3 regions of the Novosphingobium gossypii genome follow, and region 2 is predicted to be linked to each of the others. Evidence: riboswitches for the same ligand, from Rfam matches in the RefSeq annotation. Region 2 holds a riboswitch; each other region holds the start of a gene.
What was found. Region 2 has a riboswitch for cobalamin ahead of GGR40_RS21895 (TonB-dependent receptor plug domain-containing protein). Riboswitches for the same ligand answer to the same signal wherever they lie in the genome.
Positions count from the first base shown of each region.

Region 1: linked by a shared signal. The riboswitch ahead of GGR40_RS13350 (cobalamin biosynthesis protein CobG) and the one ahead of GGR40_RS21895 (TonB-dependent receptor plug domain-containing protein) in region 2 are both predicted to bind cobalamin.
Region 3: linked by a shared signal. The riboswitch ahead of GGR40_RS07530 (PepSY-associated TM helix domain-containing protein) and the one ahead of GGR40_RS21895 (TonB-dependent receptor plug domain-containing protein) in region 2 are both predicted to bind cobalamin.

Region 1 is NZ_JBNPXM010000006.1:216,971-220,241, reverse strand. It holds gene GGR40_RS13355 (TonB-dependent receptor plug domain-containing protein) at 1-1,490, shown strand, start outside; cobalamin riboswitch at 1,613-1,830, shown strand; gene GGR40_RS13350 (cobalamin biosynthesis protein CobG) at 2,041-3,156, shown strand; gene GGR40_RS13345 (precorrin-8X methylmutase) at 3,156-3,271, shown strand, end outside.
Region 2 is NZ_JBNPXM010000023.1:14,455-17,725, forward strand. It holds gene GGR40_RS21890 (efflux RND transporter permease subunit) at 1-1,009, shown strand, start outside; cobalamin riboswitch at 1,253-1,498, shown strand; gene GGR40_RS21895 (TonB-dependent receptor plug domain-containing protein) at 1,684-3,271, shown strand, end outside.
Region 3 is NZ_JBNPXM010000002.1:464,652-467,922, reverse strand. It holds gene GGR40_RS07535 (TonB-dependent receptor) at 1-543, opposite strand, end outside; gene GGR40_RS07530 (PepSY-associated TM helix domain-containing protein) at 560-1,672, opposite strand; cobalamin riboswitch at 1,934-2,189, opposite strand; gene GGR40_RS07525 (aldo/keto reductase) at 2,283-3,271, opposite strand, start outside.

The DNA.
Region 1 (3,271 bases), on a different contig from region 2:
ACAACTTCGATGCGCCCGCGACCACCTTCACGCCCGGTGCCGGCAGCGGCTGCCGCCCGCTGAACCTGGTGGGCAACGGCGTGCGCGATCAGGCGGCGGTGGACTGGATCAACGCGGACATCATGAACCGCGCCAAGATCCAGCAGCATGTCGTGTCCGGCTCGATCTCGGGCGATTTCGGTCAGTTCTTCGAACTGCCGGGCGGTCCGGTCGGGTTCGCGCTGGGCGGCGAATATCGCAAGGAAAAAAGCCAGTTTACCCCGGATGCGCTGCTGCAGCAGGGGGCACTGGCCGACTTCTCGCTGCAGTTGCCGGAACGCGGCAGCTTCGACGTCAAGGAAGCCTTCGCGGAGCTTTCGGTGCCGGTCCTGAAGGAAGTACCGTTCGCCTACAACCTGAGCTTCGGTGCGGCGCTGCGCCTTTCCGATTACTCGACGGTGGGCAAGACCACCACCTGGAAGGTCGATGGTACTTACGCCCCGATCCGCGACGTGACTTTCCGCGGCACGTGGTCCGAAGCCGTGCGCGCGCCGAACATCTCCGAACTGTTCGCCCCGCGCAACGGCGGCTTCTCGTTCATCAGCGATCCGTGCGACCCGGTGTTCATCGGCGAGGGCACCCAATACCGCGTGGCCAACTGCCAGGCGACGCTGCAGGCGGCGGGGCTTTCGCCCGCTCAGATCGCGGCGTTCAACCCCGAAAACGATCCGGCGGCAACGGTCAGCCTTCCCGGTTTCTCGGGCGGCAACCGCAACCTGCAGGAAGAGACCGCGCGGACCTGGACTGCCGGCGTGGTTGTGCGCCCCAGCTTCATCCCCGGGCTGGTCGCTTCGTTCGACTGGTACGACATCAAGCTGAAGAACGCGATCAACACGCCCACCGCCGAAGAAATCGCGGAACTTTGTGTCGATCAGCCGACGCTGGACAACGTTTACTGCTCCAACATCACGCGCACCCCCGGCACCGGCTATATCTCGGATTGGTTCGTGCAGCCCCAGAACGTCGCCAATTTCCGTACCTCGGGCGCCGACATCAAGCTGAATTATGCGTTCGACACGGCGCGGGCCGGATCGTTCGGCGTGACCCTGGTGGGCGGCTACCTCAACAAGCTTGAGTTCATCCCGACGCCGGGCGCGACAGTCGATGTGGACCGCGAGGAATCGTACTATCCCAAGTGGAACGCGACCGCGGACGTGACCTGGAAGCTGGACAAGCTGACGGTGAACTACGGTGTCAGCTGGTTCAGCAAGACGCGCCGCTACACGATCGAGGAACTGGCCGCCAACCCAGACATCTCCGATCCCAGGTATTTCCGCTACAAGGAAAAGTGGCAGCACGACATCTACGTCGCCTATGACGTGGATGAGCGTTTCCGCTTCTTCGTCGGCGCCAACAACCTGTTCGACCAGGAACCCTCGATCGCGTCCACAAACTACCCGATCAGCTTCGTGGGCCGCTACATGTACGCAGGTGCCAAGGTCACCATGTAGCATCGGCCTTCGGGCGGCTCGCAACGGCGGCCGCCCGGACCCTGGTTCATTCGCGACGGAATCGGTTGGTCACCGCGCAAGTTCGTTGTAAGGCGCAGGTCCGGCTGCGGAGCGATCCGTTGGCCGGACATGATCGTGCCGGTGCCCTTCACGGGGCTTAATCGGGAATGCGGTGCGGGGGCCTGGCTCCCAAATCCGCGGCTGTCCCTGCAACTGTGAGCGGATAGCGCGATGCACTCGCCTCCTTCAGGGAGGCAGCCACTGGGCCGCAAGGTCCGGGAAGGCGTGCATCAAGCTGTGACCCGCGAGCCAGGAGACCTGCCGGCGCACTGGTCGCTCTTGCCTTGGTCCAGGGGATGGTCACGGCACGGTTGTTCTTCCGTCTGGGCGACGAAGCGGTGCGGCCGGGGCTGCACGTGCGCGCGTCGCCGGGTGCCTTTTGCGCCCGCCCGTCGGCCCGCGTCGGTCGGCGTCTGCCGATAAGCCCCGTCCCTTGGTTCGGCCCGGCGCGCGGGGTGGGTTGCCTGTGACGGCGCAAGGAGAAGGACAGGTGCGGGGCTGGTGCCCCGATGCCTGGCATCCGATGATGGCCGGGGACGGACTGCTGGTACGGGTAAAGCCGCATCTGGGCCGGATGAGCGCTGTCGAGGTGCAGGCCCTGTGCGAGGCCGCGCTGGCTTACGGTAACGGCCAGATCGACCTGACCCGTCGCGCCAACTTCCAGATCCGCGGCGTTGAGGAGGCCTGTTGGCCGAGGCTGCTGGAGCAGCTTTGCGCTGCCAACATCGTCGACGGTGATGGGGAGCAGGAAAGCCGCCGCAATATCCTCGCCGCGCCGGACTGGCGGGCAGGCGACGACACCGCGCGCATCGCTGGCGAACTGCGCGATCGGCTGCAGGAGTTTTCGCAGCTTCCGGGCAAGGTGGGCTTCGTCATCGACGCGGGCGAAGGTCTGGCGCTGGCGTGCGAACCCGGCGATTTCCGGATCGAGCGCGCCGGTGACGGCAGCCTGCTGCTGCGCGCGGACGGACGGGATCGGGGTGTTACGCTGCGCGTCGGTAGCGAGGTCGATGCTTTGCTGGCCCTGACGCGCTGGTTCGTCGACAGTGGCGGCGCGGCGGCACGGCGGATGGCCCGGCACGATACGCCGCTTCCCGACTGGGCCGCTGGTGACGCCCGTCCCGCCCCTGCGCTGCCGGCCATCCTGCCGGGTGAGCGGCCCGGCGGGATCGTCTTCGGCGTGCCCTTTGCGCGGATCGAGGCGCGCGTGCTGCTGGACCTGATGCGGACGCCGGGCGTCACCGGGCTGCGTCTGACGCCGCGGCGTATGCTTTTCGTCGAGGGCGCGACTTTGCCAGACATTCCCGGTCTTACCACCGATCCCGCCGATCCGCTGCTGCGCGTCGATGCCTGCCCGGGCGCACCCGTCTGCCCGCAAGCCAGCGTGGAGACGCGCGATCTGGCGCGGCTGCTTTGCACGAGCGTGCAGGGCGGCCTGCATGTTTCCGGCTGCGGCAAGGGGTGCGCCCGTTCGCGCCCCGCCGACGTTACCGTAGTGGGCCACAATGGCCGTTACGACCTTGCCTTCGCTGCCCGCGCCGATGCCGAACCGCTGTACCGGGGGTTGGACAGCGCCGAAATCCTCGTCCTCCTTGGAGCTTCCTGATGCCGCATGTCTACGAGAAGGACGGCGCCGCGATCTATCGCCAGTCCTTCGCCATCATCCGCGCCGAGGCCGATTTGATGCGCTTCGACAGCGATGAAGAGCCTGTCGCCGTCCG
Region 2 (3,271 bases):
CCTTCCCATGCTCGACATTCGCGTCAACCGCGACGCCATGTCACGGCTCGGGGTCACGGCGCAGGATGTGCAGGACATCGTCACTGCGACACTCGGTGGACGCGAGGCTGGCATGATCTTCGAAGGCGACCGCCGCTTCCCGGTGGTGATCCGTCTCTCCGAAACCCAGCGTTCGGACATCGGGCTGCTCCAGCAGGTGCAGGTTCCGGTTTCCTCCAGCGGGGCCGGCCTGCAGTTCGTGCCGCTCTCCAGCATCGCGGATATCAGCGTCGTCGATGGGCCCAACCAGATCAGCCGGGAGAACGGCAAGCGCCGTGTCGTCGTTCAGGCCAACGTGCGTGGCCGTGATGTGGGCAGCGTGGTCGCCGATGCGCAGGCTGCCATCGCCAGAGATGTCCGCCTGCCTGCAGGCAGCTATCTGGAATGGGGTGGCCAGTTCGAGAACCTCGCTTCCGCACGCGACCGCCTGCAACTCGTGATCCCGGCCTGCTTCGCGCTGATCCTTCTTCTGCTTTACGGCGCGCTGGGATCGGTACGCGATGCTGCGATCGTGTTCACCGGAGTGCCCTTGGCACTAGTGGGCGGCGTGCTGCTGCTGTTCCTGCGTGGCATGGACTTTTCCATCGCCGCAGCCGTTGGCTTCATCGCGCTATCGGGCATCGCGGTGCTCAACGGCCTTGTCATGGTCTCCTCGATCCAGGACCTAATGCGCAAAGGCATGGATCGGGCAGAAGCCGCTCGAACCGGGGCTATCCAGCGCCTGCGTCCGGTCGTCATGACCGCGCTCGTTGCCAGCCTCGGCTTTGTGCCGATGTCGTTGGGAACGGGTGCAGGCGCCGAAGTGCAAAAGCCGCTGGCCACGGTTGTCATCGGCGGGCTGATCTCGGCCACGCTGCTGACGCTGTTCGTGTTGCCTACGCTCTATGCGCGGTACGGTCGCAAGGACGTACCGCTCGGTGAACCGCAGCGCCAGCCCGATGGATCTAACGTCGCGCCGAAGGCTCACTGATGGACTGTGGGAGGAAGTCGCCCAATGAATGGTTTCCTCCCCAGCCATTGAGGAGAAGGAACTTGATGATGGTGATCAATGCGCTGCGTTTGCTGGCCTAAAGGAATCCTATCAAATCGGCGTGGCCCGTGCTTAGGGGCACTGCTCCGGCTTACGCCGGAAAGGTCGGCTTCCTGGCAAATCCCGCTTGCGCGCAGTGCGCTCTCCGGCTAGCTCGTCTCATCCGTTTTCCCCGTGAGGGATGGCGGACAAGATCGCGCCGGTGCCTCGAAAGAGGCTTAAAATGGGAACACGGTGAGAGGGTTGCGATCCTCGAATCCGAGGCTGTCCCTGCAACTGTAAGCGGTGAGCGAGATACACATCACGCGGCAGGGCAAGGGCCCCTGCCGTAGCCACTGGGCCGGACGCTAAATCCTGCGAGGCCTGGGAAGGCCGTGTATCAAGCTATGACCCGCGAGCCAGGAGACCTGCCTGCGTCCGGTCGCTCTTGCTTTGGTCCAGGGGATGGCCAGGGCACGGTGTTTCTCCGTCTGAGCGACGAACCAGCGGCAGGGGCCGCACGGTGCGCTGAGCGGTCGTCCCTTCGTTATGGGCGCCCGGCCGGTCGGTGCGCCGGCCGTTCGTGAACGGCAGACCCCTGCTCCGGATCGCATGGCGCTCGACAGGGGGATAAGATGAAGTTCGCTACAATTTCGCACACGGCGCTTGCCGTGGCGCTTGGTCTTGCCTGGAGCACGCAGGTTTGTGCCGAGGAAACCGGTGAAGATCAGGCCATCGTTGTCACCGGCACCAGCCTTGAAGAAACGCTGCCGCAAGAGCTTTCCCGCTACGGCAACGACGTGGTGACCGTCAGCGAAACGCAGATCAAGGGCAGCGGCGCGGTAGACGTGGTCAAGGCGCTGGAATCAGTACCTGGGCTCTACATTCGCGCCCGTAACGGGCCGTTCACCTACGTCGATGTGTCGCTGCAGGGTTCGCGCACGCAGGACGTGCTCTGGACGATGGACGGCATCCGCCTCAACAACCGCCTCTATGGCGGAACATCGCCCAACGACACGCTTGCTGCCAGCATGATCGAGCGTATCGAAGTGCTGCGCGGCGGGGAAAGCCTGTTCTACGGCACGCAGGCTTCGGCGGGTGTCATCAACGTGGTGACGCGCGGCTTTACCGACGATTTTAACGGCCAGGTCAATGCCTCCGTGGATTCCTGGGGCGGCACCACGGTAGATGGCTACTTGCGCGGCGCGGCAGGCAACCACCGCTTCGTGGCCTATGCTTCGCATAACCGGTCGGAAGGCTACACGCCTTACAGCGCCTATCAGCCCAGCCTCACCGATCGCCACCTCGGCTACGACTTGTGGTCGGCTGGTCTCAAGTACCAGTACGACCTCGCCCCCGATCTGGTGCTCAATGCCCAGTACCAGCACACCAAGGCCAACCTCGACAACCTCTCGCCCACGCGCATCCGCGAGAGCCGCAACGATCGCAACGAGGAAATCGCCAGCGTCCGCCTCGATTACACCGGCAGCGACGCCGTGCAGTTCTTCCTCAAGGGCTATTTCCATGACTGGAAGACGGCCTACGTCCAGATCCGCAATTCGCTTCCCGACCTGCAACCGCAAGTGATCTACCCGGCAGGCACGTTCTGGGGCTATCGCGATTGGGGCGGCAGCGCGGTGGTCAAGCTGCATCTCCATCCCGGCCTCGAGTACCTGCTGGGCTATGATTTCCAGAACTTCAGCGGGCGTGATGACGTGCTGCTGATCGCGCCGACCAGCGAGCAGGTCCATGCCGGAATCTTCCAGGTCCGTACCACCGACGAGATTTCCTCGAAGGGCCGCCTTGCCGCGGGCCTGCGCTACAACCGCACGGACGGGGCGAAGAAGACGATCTGGAACCTGTCCGGCCGCTACGACTTTGCCGACGCGCTCTATGTCGAGGCGAACGGCGGCACCTCCTTCGTACTTCCCGACGCCTCGCAGCTTTATGGCAACGACCCCTGCTGCGAGATCGGCAACCCGAACCTGAGCCCGGAGCAGAGCCTCAACCTCAACCTTTCCGCGGGCGGAATTTTCCCGGCAGGCGCGGTCACGCTGGGCTGGAAAGCGACCTACTTCAATCGCCGCATCACCAACATGATCGACTACGATTACGACAACCCGGCCTATCCAAACGGCACTTACGCCAACCTCGACGGCAAGGTCCGCTCGCAGGGCGGCGAATTCGAACTGACGGCGCAGATGGCCGGGGGCTGGAGCCTCA
Region 3 (3,271 bases), on a different contig from region 2:
CGCGAGGCCGTTGAAGGCTGTTGTTTCCAGCACGGGCTTCTTGGGCACGAAGTTGATCGACCCGCCCATGCCGCCTTCGCCGTACAGCACGGACCCGGGGCCCTTCAGCACCTCGATCCGGTCGAAGGCGAAGCTGTCGAAGTTGCGCGATGTCATCGTTGATGGCTGGTGGATGCCGTCGTAGTTGTGCGACACGGAATTGCCGCCAAAGCCGCGCCTCGACACAGTGCCGGGCGAGCCGCCGGTGTCGATGGCAGTGACGCCCGGCGCGCTGTTCAGTGCCTCGTTCGAGGTGCGCAGACCACGTTCCAGAAACCGGTCCTGCGTCAGCACGTCGAGCGTCGCAGGCGTTTCGCGAACGGTCAGGTTCAGGCGCGAACCGGTCTGCGAAGGTGTGTCGAGCACGATCTCGCGTGCGCCGCTGACGATGATGGTATCGCCGGGCGCGGTATCCTCTTCGTTGGCCATGGCGGGCGATGCCGTCATCATGCCAAGCATGGACAGCGCCAGCGCCGTGTGAGAAACGGACGTAATTATTACCATTGGATTTCCCCCTGTCTTAATTTGAAACCTTGCGGTGAACCGCTGCTTGCGACCGCTGGCGATGGGCCGAAAGGCGGGCCTGCTTGCCACGCCAGCGGATCAGCCCGGTGATGAAGAGAACCGCCGGGACCAGCCCCAGCAGCGCCACGATGATGCGCCCGACCAGGCCGAACACCTCGCCGCTGTGGAGCGGGTAGAACCAGGCCTGGATGCGATCCCCGGCGGAATCTCGCGGGCCATCGTGGATCGCCAGCACCCGGCCATCGTAACGATCGACCCAGATCTGGCTTTTGGGAAAGCGCGTGCCCGGCTCTCCCGCTTGCCAGAAGCGGATTTCATAAGCGCCCTCGGCCCTCGACGGCACTTTGATCCAGCGCAGATCGGCGTCCGGACGTGCGGCGCGCGCGGCGGCGAGGGCTGCATCGACGGGGATGCGCGGCCTGCCGTGCTCTGGATCGGAAACGGGCTTTGGCAGCGGGGAGGGCGCAGAAAACATCTGCAGCAGCGGCCTGACTTGCCAGGGCAGACTCATCGCTGTGGCCGTGGCCGCCACGATCAGCAGCAGCCCCAGACTGCCGATGCCCAGCAGGCGGTGCGCGTCGTGGATCGTGCGCTCCAGCGGACCGCCGACCCGCAACGCCACCCGACTGCGCAGCGACCGCCCCGACCGCCACCACAGCACCGTGCCCAGAATCAGCAGGGCCATGACCGCCAGCCCGACAATGCCCATCACGGTGGCGCCGGTGCGTCCCATTAGCAGCCGATAATGCAGTTCATAAAGCCACGTCGAAACGGTCCCGCCCCAGCGCACGTCGCGCACGACCGTCAACGTCGCAGGATCGAGCGACACCATGCGCTGGCCGCCGTGACCGGGCAGGCGGCTGGTGATTACGCCGCCTTCGGCGGGCAGTTCGATGTTCCAGTCCCCCCGCTCCGGCGCCTCCATCTTGTGCAGTGCGCGGTAGACGCCCTCGTAGCTGTGCGGCCTGACGCCGGGCGATGATTGCAGCGCGGGCAGGGCGATGCGTTCGATCTCCTGATAGAACGCCAGATACGACCCCGTCAGCCCGCACATTGACAGCACGAGGCCGACCGTCAGCCCCAGCCAGGCATGAAGCCTTCCGGCCATGGATCTTACAGACCTGCTGCCTGTCCTTCTTCGCACTTCGTTCCCCTCAAGCGACGGCGACACCGGCAGCACGATCTGCCGGTGGCCAACAAGTTCGAGAACGGTCGGATACCGTTACAGGTAGCCCTGTAACGGTTGCGAATGCACGGGTTCCGGGCGCGCGAAGACGCCCGGCAAAACCATGCCGTCGACGGTCCGACCGCCAGCTTCCTGTCGCTCAAACGGAGTTCACCGTGCCGCGGCCATCCCCTGGACCAGGGCAAGAGCGACCGAACGCCGGCAGGTCTCCTGGCTCACGGGTCATCGCTTGATGCACGGCCTTCCCAGGCCTCGCTTGTTTCAGCGTCCGGCCCAGTGGCTGCGGCATGGGCGCCTTGCCCTGCCGACCATATGCATCGCGCTCACCGCTTACAGTTGCAGGGACAGCCGCGGATTTGGACGGCCTTCACAGCGGAAGGCGTCCGCACCACGTTCCCTATTAAGTCCCTTTCGGGACACCGGCGCGATCGACCGGGGAGCGATCCCCGGCGCGTGACGCCTAGTGCAATCGCATCGCGACAACAAGCGGCTTTGTTGATTTCAAACGCGCCGAAGCGCAGCGAGGGCTGCTTCAAGTGCCGCTTGTCAGCCCCTGCGCCTCCAGCGCGGCCCAGAAGTTCTCCGGGATCGGGGTGGCGGCCAGCGTGGTGGTGGCGTTCAGTTCGGCGGGCGAGGCGACGCCGGGCACCACCGCTTCCACCACCGGGTGACGCAGCGGAAACTGCAGCGCCGCCGCGGCCAGAGGGATGCCGAAGTCGGCACAGATATCCTCGATCCGGCCTACCTTTTCGACCACGGCGGCGGGCGGCGCGCCATATTCGTAAGGTGCCGGAGAGCCGCCCCGGACGCCCCGCGCCAATATCCCCGAGTTGAATGGCGCCCCGGCGACAATCCGCACCCCCCGGCTGGCGCAAAGCGGAAACAGGCGGTGCAGCGGCGACTGTTCCAACAGGGTATAGCGCCCCGCCAGCAGGATCACGTCGAGGTCGGTATGCTGCAGCACTTCCTCGCACACTGCGGTTTCGTTGACGCCCAGCCCGATGGCCTTCACCGCGCCCCCGTCCCGCAGTTCGTGCATGGCGCGCAGGCCGCCGTCTAGGAAACGTCGCATCTGTGATGCGTGCCCATCGCCATGGGCATAGCGACCGATGTCGTGGGCCAGCAGGATGTCGATCCTGCCGCGCCGCAGCCGCTTCAGGCTGTCCTCGAAGGACTGCATGACGGCATCGTAGCCATAGTCGAACACGCTCTCGAAGGGTTCGGGAGAGACGAAGCCCTGCCGCACCGAGCCAAGGTCCGCGTCCGGGACCGGGTCCAGTCGCCGACCGACCTTGGTGGAAATAACCGCGGTGCCGTTCGGGTCCAGCACGGCCAGCGCATCGCCCAAGCGACGCTCGCTGAGGCCGAATCCGTAGTGGGGAGCCGTGTCGAAATACCGCAGGCCCGCCGCCCAGGCCGCCTCAACCACAGCTCGCGCGTCCCCCTCCGTCACCGGGCGATAGAGATTGCCGATGGCGGCGGAACCGAAGCCCAGCTTTCCGGGAAGTTCGGGCATCGTCA